Regions from separate parts of the Exiguobacterium sp. R-39 genome, predicted to be linked through region 1. Evidence: riboswitches for the same ligand, from Rfam matches in the RefSeq annotation. Region 1 holds a riboswitch; each other region holds the start of a gene.
The links. Region 1 has a riboswitch for S-adenosylmethionine ahead of ACP26N_RS14335 (methionine ABC transporter ATP-binding protein). Riboswitches for the same ligand answer to the same signal wherever they lie in the genome.
Positions count from the first base shown of each region.

Region 2: linked by a shared signal. The riboswitch ahead of ACP26N_RS15760 (amino acid permease) and the one ahead of ACP26N_RS14335 (methionine ABC transporter ATP-binding protein) in region 1 are both predicted to bind S-adenosylmethionine.
Region 3: linked by a shared signal. The riboswitch ahead of ACP26N_RS12540 (methionine ABC transporter ATP-binding protein) and the one ahead of ACP26N_RS14335 (methionine ABC transporter ATP-binding protein) in region 1 are both predicted to bind S-adenosylmethionine.

Region 1 is NZ_CP187965.1:2,759,041-2,762,973, forward strand. It holds gene ACP26N_RS14330 (methionine ABC transporter permease) at 1-550, opposite strand, end outside; gene ACP26N_RS14335 (methionine ABC transporter ATP-binding protein) at 540-1,571, opposite strand; SAM riboswitch class I at 1,658-1,761, opposite strand; SAM riboswitch class I at 2,011-2,114, shown strand; gene ACP26N_RS14340 (alpha/beta hydrolase) at 2,177-2,935, shown strand; gene ACP26N_RS14345 (thymidine kinase) at 3,003-3,623, opposite strand; gene ACP26N_RS14350 (DedA family protein) at 3,801-3,933, shown strand, end outside.
Region 2 is NZ_CP187965.1:3,021,195-3,025,127, reverse strand. It holds gene ACP26N_RS15770 (ketopantoate reductase family protein) at 1-592, shown strand, start outside; gene ACP26N_RS15765 (polysaccharide pyruvyl transferase family protein) at 792-2,210, shown strand; SAM riboswitch class I at 2,320-2,421, shown strand; gene ACP26N_RS15760 (amino acid permease) at 2,506-3,906, shown strand; gene mmuM (homocysteine S-methyltransferase) at 3,881-3,933, shown strand, end outside.
Region 3 is NZ_CP187965.1:2,385,877-2,389,809, forward strand. It holds gene ACP26N_RS12535 (methionine ABC transporter permease) at 1-572, opposite strand, end outside; gene ACP26N_RS12540 (methionine ABC transporter ATP-binding protein) at 569-1,591, opposite strand; SAM riboswitch class I at 1,672-1,777, opposite strand; gene ACP26N_RS12545 (bifunctional cystathionine gamma-lyase/homocysteine desulfhydrase) at 1,837-3,003, opposite strand; gene ACP26N_RS12550 (PLP-dependent cysteine synthase family protein) at 2,996-3,919, opposite strand; gene ACP26N_RS12555 (S-ribosylhomocysteine lyase) at 3,916-3,933, opposite strand, start outside.

The DNA of each region.
Region 1 (3,933 bases):
CAAACCGTTGGTAGCCGTACGTGATCGCCAAGTCACCCAGTCCCCCGCCGCCGATTGCCCCGGCCATTGCCGATGCCCCGATCAAGCCGATTGTCGCAATCGTCAGGTTCAGGACAAGCGAGCTGAGGGCTTCCGGCAAGAGGAAACGGAAAATCGTCTGCAGCGGTGTCGCCCCCATCGCTTCTGCCGCCTCCAAGACACCGGTGTCGACTTCGAGCAATGAACTTTCAATCAGGCGGGCGATGTACGGTGCCGCATAAAAGACGAGCGGAACAATCGCTGCCTGCGTCCCGATCGACGATCCGACAATCAAGCGGGTCAGCGGAATGATCGCGACGAGCAAAATAATGAACGGAACGGACCGGAAGATGTTGACGATACTGCTTAAGAGATTGAAGAAGGGGATTTGTTCGAGCAATGCTCCTTTTCGTGTCACGACAAGCAGGATGCCGAGCGGTAAACCAATCAATGTCGAAAAGAGTAACGACAGTCCGACCATCGTCATCGTTTGCAAAAAAGCGGTCCAAATATCCGTATAGTTAACCAGCATCTGCGAGCACCTCCTCGACGACGACATCCGATTGATCGATGTAATGCAGTACCCGTTTGATTTCCGCCGCATCACCGATCAGTTCAACAAGCAGACTGCCAAACGGAATGTTTTGCAGTTCCGTGATGCTGCCGTGCAGGATGTTGAGGTCGACATCAAACCGTTTCGCGACTTGCGATAAAAGCGGTTGTCCGGTCCCTGCCCCGAGGAAGTTGATTTTGTAGATATGGTGCCCGGTATCCCGTTGATCGATGACTTTTTGAACCGACGCCGGAATCTCATCCTGCATGACGGAACGGACGAAGTTTTTTGCCGTCGCCGTTTGCGGATTCGAGAAGACGTCGAACACGGTACCCGATTCAATCAGCTTGCCGGCTTCGATGACGGCGACCCGGTCACAAATCTCACGGATGACACCCATCTCATGGGTAATCAGTAAGATCGTGATGCCGTATTCCTGATTGATTTGTTTCAGCAGGCGTAATATGTGTTGTGTCGTCTGCGGATCAAGCGCCGAGGTCGCTTCGTCACACAACAGGACGGACGGCTGGGTGGCAAGTGCCCGGGCAATCCCGACCCGTTGTTTCTGTCCGCCCGATAACTGATCCGGGTAATGATCGGCCTTATCCGCCAAGTCGACGAAATCCAGCAGTTCATTGACCCGCCGATGGACCTCGTCTTTTTTGACGCCCTTTAAGACAAGGGGTTTTGCGACGTTCGCAAAAACCGTATTCGAATCCAGCAGATTGAAGTGCTGAAAAATCATCCCGATGTGTTGTTTGGCTTCCCGTAACTGTTTCGCCGAGAGCGTCGTCAAATCTTGGCCATCGACCGTCACACTGCCCGATGTCGGCCGTTCAAGCAGGTTGACGCATCGTAATAAGGAACTTTTACCGGCTCCACTGAAACCGATGACACCGAAGATTTCTCCCTTTCGGATTTCGAGATCGACCCCGTTCAGCGCAGCAATCGATTGTTCCTTTGTTTCATAGATTTTTTTTACATTTTTGAATGTAATCACCACTTGTTCCCCCTTTAAAATACAAAAAAGGTCTCTTCTTAAGAAACAAGAAGAGACCTGGATCCGCACAATGGCAGAATCCACTCGACTCATCTCTCAGACAATTGTCTGATGGAATTGGCACAGTGCTCATAATGAGTCTGTTGCCGAGGTTTCGTAGGGCCAGTCCCTCCACCTCTCTGGATAAGTGTTGCGGTATGAAATTCGTATGTGTGTTGTTGCCGGTTGAACTTATGTCGTAAAACTAATTTTTACACTACAGAAAGATCTTTTAAAGGTCAACCATATTTTCAAAAATAAACCATATGACCCATATCGATTGTTGTCCCGGGACAAACTGGATCGTTGTCTGAATTTTGACGCCTGTTCAAGAGAGTTTGACAATTCATTTCCGCCAATGCTATCATCTTCTCAATGATTAATCCGACAATTCCTATACGATATATCAAGAGTGGACGAGAGACCTGGCTCTAGGACTCCACGGCAACCTGCTGTTATGCAAGGTGCTCCGACCAGCAAAGCGGTTGCTTTGGATGATACACACGAGAAACTCGTTTGCGTCCAAAGCCAAACGGGTTTTTATTTTTGAAATGGAGGACGAGATGATGAGTATGGTTTATCCTGTTATACCGGGTGCCGAAGCCTTTTCCTTAGGACGCGGATCCGTCGGCATTTTGCTCTGTCATGGTTTTAACGCAACGCCGCAAAGCGTTCGGGCTGTAGGAGAACAGTTCGCAGAACAAGGTTTCTCCGTCTATGCCCCTCGCCTGCACGGTCATGGGACCGATGTCCTGGAATTCGAAGCGACGACGGCAGATGACTGGAAACAGAGCTTGCGTGACGGCTTCGAACAGTTAGCCGGACGGTGCGAATCGATCTTCATCGTCGGACAATCGATGGGGGCGACACTTGCCCTGTCACTTGCCGCTGAAGGTCTCCCGATTGCAGGAATCATCACGATCAATGCCGCCTTGTCCGTCCCTGCTTACGAAGCCTTATCCTTCACCGATTGTCCGGTCTATCTGCCGGAAAGCACCCCTGATATCAAGCAGACCGCTTTTGAAATCATCTATGATCTTGTCCCCGCAGTTTGTGCTTCAGAACTGTTACGACTCATTGATGACACGCGACTACACTTAGCGACGATTCAAATTCCGACACTTATTTTATATTCTGCTGAGGATCACGTCGTCCCGCCGGCCTGTTCCGATTATTTGTACCGGACGATTGGGGCAACAGATAAACGCAGTTATTGTCTGCTCGACTCGTACCATGTCGCGACGCTTGACCATGATCAAAAGACGATTGTCCGTGAGACCTTACAATTCATCGAACAGTTCAGCCGGTTGACACGAACCGGTTGATAAAAAAAAGCGAACGATTCCCGGCCGTGAGGCCAAAGAATCGTTCGCTTTTTCAAATCGTCTATTCTCAATTTTGCTGTTGTTTTTTCCATTCCTGTAACGGTTGCGGTTTGCCCGGAACTTGATGACAATGACGGCAACGCGGTTCATAGGATTCAGACGCCCCGACGAGAATGATTGGATCATTGTAGTTTGCCGGCTTCCCGTCAATCAATCGTTGTGTCCGTGACGCCGGATCTCCGCATGACAGACAAATCGCCTGTAATTTCGTCACGAATTCCGCACGTGCCAGTAATTCAGGCATCTTGCCGAATGGCTCGGCCCGAAAATCCTGATCGAGTCCCGCACAAATAACGCGTTTGCCATCTTGAGCCAGTGCTTCGATGACTGCGACAATCTCATCGTCAAAAAATTGAACTTCGTCAATCGCGACGATTTGCGTCTCTTCCGCCACTGCTGCATAGACATCACGGCTCGTCGCCATCGGAATCGCAATGACCGAGTTACCGATATGCGACACGACATGCTCTTCATGATACCGGTCATCGATTGCCGGCTTGAACACTTGAACCGGTAACTTTCCATACTGTGCCCGTCTGACACGACGGATCAGTTCTTCTGACTTGCCGGAAAACATACTTCCGCAAATCACTTCAATCCAACCATATTGATTGATCACATGCATCATCGTAAACACCGTCCTCTAAATTAGTCACTTTAACGAGTATAGCCCGAATCTAAATTGAGAAAAAGGATTGACTTCTAAAAATCAAAAACCCTTGCCAAATTCGCCACTTTCTTCATCTTCTCATTTCAACTGGTATGTATTTCCTGTACACTGAAAGAGAAGTTTCTTTGAAGGAAGGTGACTCCGATTCATCACATATTACATGAAGTCCTCCATCAATATGGAGCGTTCGGACTCGCAATTCTTCTAGCCGGTGGAATCGTCGGTCTTCCGGTTCCAGACGAGACGTTACTCGTCATGTCAGGATTCT
Region 2 (3,933 bases), 260 kb from region 1:
GCAACTGGAGCAACACTTCGGAGCGGAACGTGTACTGGGCGGACTCTGCTTCATCGAATCAACGCTTGATGCACAAGGACACATCGTACAGACGAGTCCGTCCCATCATTTATTATTCGGTCCGTTACCGGGAACCCGGCCAGACCGTTTGGAAGAACTGAAGCAGCACCTAGAGGGGACACTAGCGCCGATTAAATACTCGGACTCGATTACCAGCGATATGTGGAATAAGTATCTGTTCATCACGACGTTTTCCGGTGTGACGTCGCTTTTCCGTTCAGCAATCGGTCCGATTCGTTCGCAGGAAGAAGGAATGATGATGATCCGCCGCCTGGCAACGGAAGCCAAAGAAGCGATGGAACGCCAAGGTGCTGTGTTCAGTGATGGGATTGAACAGATCCAACAGCAACAGATCGCACAAATGGATGAAACGATGAAGTCGTCCTTACAACGTGACATGGAGAAAGGTAATGAAGTCGAGTCAGCTCATTTGTTCGGCACACTTCTTTCGAAAGATGAAGCGACGCAAGTGATGTTGCCGGCGATTTATGCAAATCTCGAAATTTATCGTATGTCGAGAAAAGATGTTTAACTAGTTGTTATATAGGGAATGTTTGTTAGGTTGTATTGAGCCTATATTTTTCATAATCCACAATAATGTGTAATTTTCAGCTATTCGTTGACTTGCTGAATTGCATTCAACTATCCTTGAAAAGACAAGATGGTTAAAAAAGCAAAATATATTTTATATTTTTTAAATGAAAACAGAAGTGAGAGGGGAATTATTTTACATGAAACGTATTATTATCCGTGCGGGTATGACACCGTTTGAACAGTTCGACGCAGAATATTTGATGAAGCATAACTCAATCGGAGGGAACGTCGGAAACCTGATTTATCAATACAGTATTTTCCGCACCTTGATGACAGAGGGCACGACGATCACACCGGATTACTACTACTATGAAGAAGAGCGTGCAGATGAAATCAATGCGAACTTCGATTTATATGTCATTCCACTCGCTGATGCATTCCGTAAAGAATTCGTCCCGACACTTCGTAAATATACAAAATTGATTAAAAAACTAAAGATTCCGGTCGTCGTCATCGGTGTCGGTTTACGCGCACCGTTTGAAGCGAATTTAAACGACGGTTTCTCATTTGATGAAGACGTTAAAGCGTTTGTCAGCGCAGTTCTTGAGCGCTCAAGCATGCTTGGACTTCGCGGCGAAATCACATCAAAATATTTGACGCGTCTTGGTTTCCGCGAAGGAATCGATCACAAAGTCATCGGTTGCCCATCGATGTATGCGTTTGGTCGTGATTTGAAAATTCGTGAAACGAATATCACAAAAGATTCAATGATCGGTGTCAACTCGTCACGTCTTGCACCGCAAAACGTCCTTAACTTCATCACACGCGGAATGGAAGAGTACCCGAACCACTACTTCATCCCGCAATGGATGAAAGAGTTGCGTTTGACGTACACAGGAACACATCCGATTGCTGACTTATCCGTCACGAACTATCCGGTCAAGATGTCGGATCCGACTTACATGAACGACCGTGTCCGCTTCTTCTTAAACGCGCAGACATGGATCGACTTCTTGAAAGAAGCTGACTTCAGCTTCGGAGCACGTCTTCACGGTAACATCACGGCAACACTTGCCGGAACGCCAAGTATTCTGATTCCGAAAGATGCACGGATGCGCGAATTAACGGATTATCACCAATTGACACACATTTGGGCAAATGACATCACAGACAGCACACGCTTGTCGGATGTGATTGAGTCGGCTGACTTCCAAAGTCCGACACGTGTTCAAGCACGTAACTTTGATAACTTCGTGGAATTCCTGAATACAAATGATCTAGAACACATCTACAAAGAAACGAACTATCCGGAGAACGTTCCGTTTGATCGTGAAATGGCCAAAGCAGAGTTGCTTCCGGTCGTTAAACCGATCACAGGAATCAGTATCGAAGAAGCTGTTTCACGTTTTGAATCATACTTCCCAGCAGAAGAACAAAAAATCGTGGCAGCTCAAAAACGCGATAAAGCGAAAATGGCTGAAAAAGATAAGAAAATCAAATCACTTCAAGGCAAGTTGAACAGTCAAACAAAAGAAATGAAGCATCAACAAGGCACATTGAACCGGAAAGCGGTTCGCATGGCATTGAAGACAGCTGATTTGTTTGCGAAGAAATAAGCGACAGACGTCTTATACCGTTTTGGTGTAAGGCGTTTTTTTTTACATGATAAATTCTGAATTGTGTTGACAATTCAAAACAGGGTTGGTACTGTTATGAAAAATTACATTCTTATCCAGAGAGGTGGAGGGACTGGCCCTTTGAAGCCTCAGCAACAGGTCGAAAGATACTGTGCTAATTCCTGCGGGTGTTGTACCCGATCGATAAGCTTCCTTTGATTGTCGACCGACGCACCCATGCATGTGGGTGCGTTTTTTTTTAGTTTAACGAGAAAAAGAGGAGTGTGGAGGAGCAATGAAAGAAGGAACGTTTCGGCGGAAAATGGAATCCCGGCATATCGTCATGTTGTCACTCGGAGGTGTCATCGGGACCGGATTATTTTTAAGTACAGGCTATACGCTCGAGCAGGCCGGTCGGGTCGGCACGATTTTATCTTACCTGGTCGGAGCGCTGGCGGTTTATCTGGTAATGCTTTGTCTAGGGGAGCTGGCGGTACATATGCCGGAGACGGGTGCCTTTCACAGCTACGCGACGAAATATATTGGATCCGGAACAGGCTATACCGTCGCCTGGCTTTACTGGCTGACTTGGACGGTCGCGCTCGGTTCGGAATTTACGGCAGCCGGTTTATTGATGCAACGCTGGTTTCCGGATGTTCCGGTCTGGCTGTTCAGTGCTTTATTCGTCGTCATGATTTTAGGCATCAATGTCTTGACGGTCCGCTTGTTCGCGGAAGTTGAATTTTGGTTTTCTGCCGTCAAGGTGCTGACGATTTTAGTGTTCATCGTCTTAGGAACAGCAGCAATCGTCGGATTCTTGCCCCTTGCGGACGGCTCACAAGCACCGCTTCTCGCTCCGTTGACGGAGGGGGGCCTGTTTCCGAACGGAGCGTTCGCGATCTTGATGACGATGCTTGCCGTTAACTTTGCCTATTCCGGAACAGAGTTAATCGGGATTGCAGCAGGTGAGGCGGTCGATCCGAAACGGACGGTTCCTCTCGCCATTCGAACAACAGTCTTCCGGCTCGTCTTATTTTTTGTCGGGACGATCATTGTTCTTGCGATTCTGTTACCAAATGATTCAAAAGGAGTGCTTGAAAGTCCATTCGTTGCTGTGTTTGAACGGATCGGTCTTCCGTTTGCAGCAGACATCATGAACTTCGTCATCCTGACCGCGATTTTGTCAGCAGCGAACTCGGGTCTGTACGCCGCATCACGGATGCTCTGGTCTTTATCCGATCAACGGATGATTACGCCGTACTTTTCTAAATTAAATGCGAGCGGAGTGCCGATACGTGCCGTTCTCTTCAGTATGCTCGGTGGTCTGCTTGCCCTGTTCTCCAGCGTCTATGCACCGGGTTCCGTCTACATTGCGCTTGTCTCGATCTCGGGACTGGCAGTCGTCGTTGTCTGGATGAGTATCAGCGCCTCACAGTTCATGTTCCGCAAGCGCTATCTGCAAGAGGGGCATGATCTAAACGATTTGGTTTACCGGACGCCCTGGTATCCGTTTGTACCGATTCTGTCGTTTTTAATGTGTTTGGCTTCATTGATCGGAATCGCCTTTGATCCGACGCAACGGGTCGCCCTCTATTTCGGGGTTCCGTTTATCGCGGTCTGTTACATCGTTCATCATCTGACAAAAACATCATGGAAACGGAGTGTGGAAGATGTCAAAGAACAACAATCCAGTTGAACAACTGTTAAAAGAAAAACCCTATAT
Region 3 (3,933 bases), 370 kb from region 1:
TTATTTTGTGAACGCTGGAATCCTTCGATGAAGGCCATGTCTCCCAGTCCACCACCACCGGCTAACCCGGCCATTGCCGTGTAACCGACGAGTGCGACAAGCGTAACGGTGATTCCTGAGATGATTGCCGGCAAAGCTTCCGGAATCAGGACTTTATAGATAATTTGGAACTTCGTTGCGCCCATCGATTCAGCTGCCTCGATGACACCCTTATCGACTTCACGAAGTGCCAGTTCGACCATCCGGCCGTAAAACGGTGCTGCACCGAGAATTAACGCAGGTAATGCAGCCGTTGGTCCTAAGAATGACCCGACGATGATTTTCGTGATCGGGATCAACAGAATCAATAGAATGATAAACGGGATAGAGCGGAATATATTGACTAAAAAGCTGAGTACGGAATAGAGTGTCCGGTTTTTAAACAACAATTCTTCGTTCGTCGCATATAACAACAGACCGATCGCCAGTCCGAGGACGAACGTCGCGAGTCCTGCAACAGCCGTCATATAGACGGTACTGCGGGTTGCTTCCCAAACCATATCCCAATCCACATCTGTAAAAAATGTACTCATCGGTGATCCACCTCCACTTCAACGTCACTCGCTTGAAGTTTGGCGATGACCGCTTGTGCTTCCTGTTCCGACCCGAGCAGCTGAATGAACAGCGTTCCGAGTGCCCCGTCCTGCGTCTGTCCGACGTTTCCGCCGATGATATTGAATAATAAGTTCGAGTCTTTCATGACTTCGGCCAGGATCGGACTTTCCGCCGTCGAACCGACGAACGTCAGCTGGACGATTTTTCCGGTCGGGTAGCGTTCGCGTAATTTCGCAAACGTCAATTCGTTTTCAGATGGTGACGTCAATTGTTTGACGAACTCTTTTGTCATCGCCTGTTTCGGGTGACGGAACACTTCTGCGACCGGTCCCTGTTCGACGATTTTCCCGGCTTCCATGACGGCAACCCGGTGACAGATTTTCTGAATGACGTGCATCTCATGTGTAATCAAGACGATTGTCAGTTTTAATTTTTTGTTGATGTCGACAAGCAACTCGAGGATCGAGTCCGTCGTTTTCGGATCCAGCGCACTGGTCGCTTCGTCACAGAGTAAGACATCTGGGTTGGATGCCAGTGCCCGGGCAATCCCGACCCGTTGTTTTTGTCCACCTGACAGTTGCGACGGGTAAGCACCTTCGCGTCCGTCGAGTCCGACGAGTTGAATCAGTTCAGCAACTCGTTCTTTGCGACGGGCTTTCGGATAACCGCCGAGTTCAAGCGGGAACATAATGTTTTCTTCGACGGTCCGTGACCACAGCAGATTAAAGTGCTGGAATACCATTGAGACGTTTTTGCGGACGCCGCGTAATTCTTTCGGTTTGAGCGTCGTCATTTCGACACCGTCGATTTGAATCGAGCCGCTCGTCGGTGCTTCAAGCATGTTCAGCAAACGAATCAGTGTTGATTTCCCTGCCCCTGAATAACCGATTATTCCAAAAATTTCACCGCGCTCGATTGACAAGTCGACATTGACGACGGCTTCAACCGATCCGCGCTTCGAGCGATAAATCTTTCCTACATCCTGTAAGCGAATCAATACGGTCCCTCCTAAACATAAAAAAAGTGCGCACGTTTTAGAGCAAACGCGCGCACTTTTTCAGTACACAAAACCATTTGCTCTCATCTTGCAGACAATCGTCTGCTGGAATTAGCACCACTTCGGAATAAATTCCGCGGTTGCCGGGTTTCATCGGGCCAGTCCCTCCACCACTCTCGATAAGAGTTATCGGTATTTAGTTATTTTTAATATAATCTGAATATTAGCAGGGGTTATTTTGCTTGTCAAACAGTTTTTTCTGAAACCGGTTGAAGCAGACTGAAAGCACGTGCCAAATCTTCTTTCAAGTCTTCCGCGTCTTCAAGACCGACCGAGATCCGAACGAGACCATCTGTAATTCCGAGTTCTGCGCGACGCTCTGCTGGAATCGACGCATGCGTCATCCGTGCCGGAACGGAAATCAAACTCTCGACCGCTCCAAGACTTTCAGCCAATGTGAAGAAATGTGTCGCTTCGACGAGTTTCTCCGCATTTTCTGCTGAACCGACATCAAAACTGATCATTCCGCCGAAACCGGTCGCCTGTTTCTGTTGTGTCGAGTGACCCGGATGTGATGCCAGTCCCGGATAAAAGATGTATGAGACGACATCCTGTTCCTGTAAGAACTGAACGAGATCGTGTGACGTTTCTTCGATTGCATCCATCCGGATACCAAGCGTCCGTAAACCACGGACGAGCAGGAAGCTGTCCTGCGGTCCAAGAATACCGCCGGTCGAGTTTTGGATGAAATGAAGATCTTCTCCGAGCTCGTCGCTGTTGACGACGACAAGTCCGGCGACGACGTCCGAGTGACCGCCGATGTATTTTGTCGCGCTGTGAAGAACGATATCTGCACCGAGTGCGAGTGGTTGCTGCAGGTATGGTGTCGCAAACGTGTTGTCGACGACAAGTTTCAGGTTGTTGCGTTTTGCGATCTCAGAAACAGCTGCGATATCCGTCACTTTCAACAACGGGTTCGTTGGTGTTTCGACGTACAGCATCTTCGTGTTGTCTTGAACCGCAGCTTCCGTTGCGGCAAGATCCGTCGTATCGACGAATGTCACTTGGATGTTGAATTTCGGTAAGACACGTTGCATCAGACGGAATGTACCACCGTAGACGTCATCTGTCATGACGATATGGTCGCCTGACTCAAGCAGATTGAATACGGCATGAATCGCTGCCATTCCTGATCCAAAGGCAAAACCACGTGCGCCGCCTTCAAGATCGGCAATCAGACGTTCGATGCTCGTCCGTGTCGGGTTGGCTGTCCGTGAATACTCGTAGCCTTCTTTTAGTTGACCGATTTTTTCCTGTTTGTATGTGCTTGTCTGATAAATCGGGGGTGTAACGGCACCTGTTGCTCGATCGACGCCTGTTCCTCCATGAATCAATGCTGTCTTTTTACGCATGTGTCTCGTCCACCTTTTCAAAGATTTGTTGGCTTAAATACCGCTCGGCACTGTCGGCGAAGACGGTGACGATGGTACTGCCGGGAAAACGATGTGCCAGATCAAGTGCTGCTACGAGTGCTGCACCGGCTGAACTGCCGACGAGCAATCCTTCACGAGCCGCCAATTCATGGACTTTCGTGAAGGCATCATGATCTGAAATCGTATGAATTTCATCTACTAAGTCACGCGAGACGAGGCTTGGCCATTTGGCCGTTCCGATACCTTCCGTCTTATGCGGTCCGGCTGGTCCCCCGTTGAGGACCGAGCCTTCCGGTTCGACGATTGCACCTTTCGTCCCGAGACGTTCTTTTAAATAGGCCGCTGTTCCGGCAAACGTTCCGCCTGACCCGCATCCGGCAACGAACCAATCAATCTGATCCAGTTCCGCCATCAGCTCAGGGCCAAGTGTCCGCTGATACGTGACCGGATTTTCTTCGTTTTCGAATTGAAGCGGAACATAACTGTTCGGAACCGTTTGTCCGAGTTCTTTGGCTTTATCGATCGCGCCCTGCATATCGAGCTCAGTCGGTGTGTTGACGACAGTCGCGCCGAGTGCCCGCATCAACGTCTGTTTCTCCTGGCTGAACTTTTCCGGAACGACACAGATGACCTGTAAATCATACTTTTTGGCGGCGAGCGCCAAACCGATGCCGGTGTTGCCAGCAGTCGGTTCGATGATCGTTCCACCTGGTGTCACATATCCCTGTTCGATCGCGGCATCAACGAGTTGAATGCCAAGGCGGTCTTTGACGCTGCCCCCAGGGTTCATCCATTCGAGCTTCGCCAAAATCCGCGTACCAGCAGGCAAATCGAATGAAGTAATCTCGTAGAGCGGCGTATTTCCGACGAGGTCGCGGACTGATTTCGCGATCATCCGAAGACGATGTC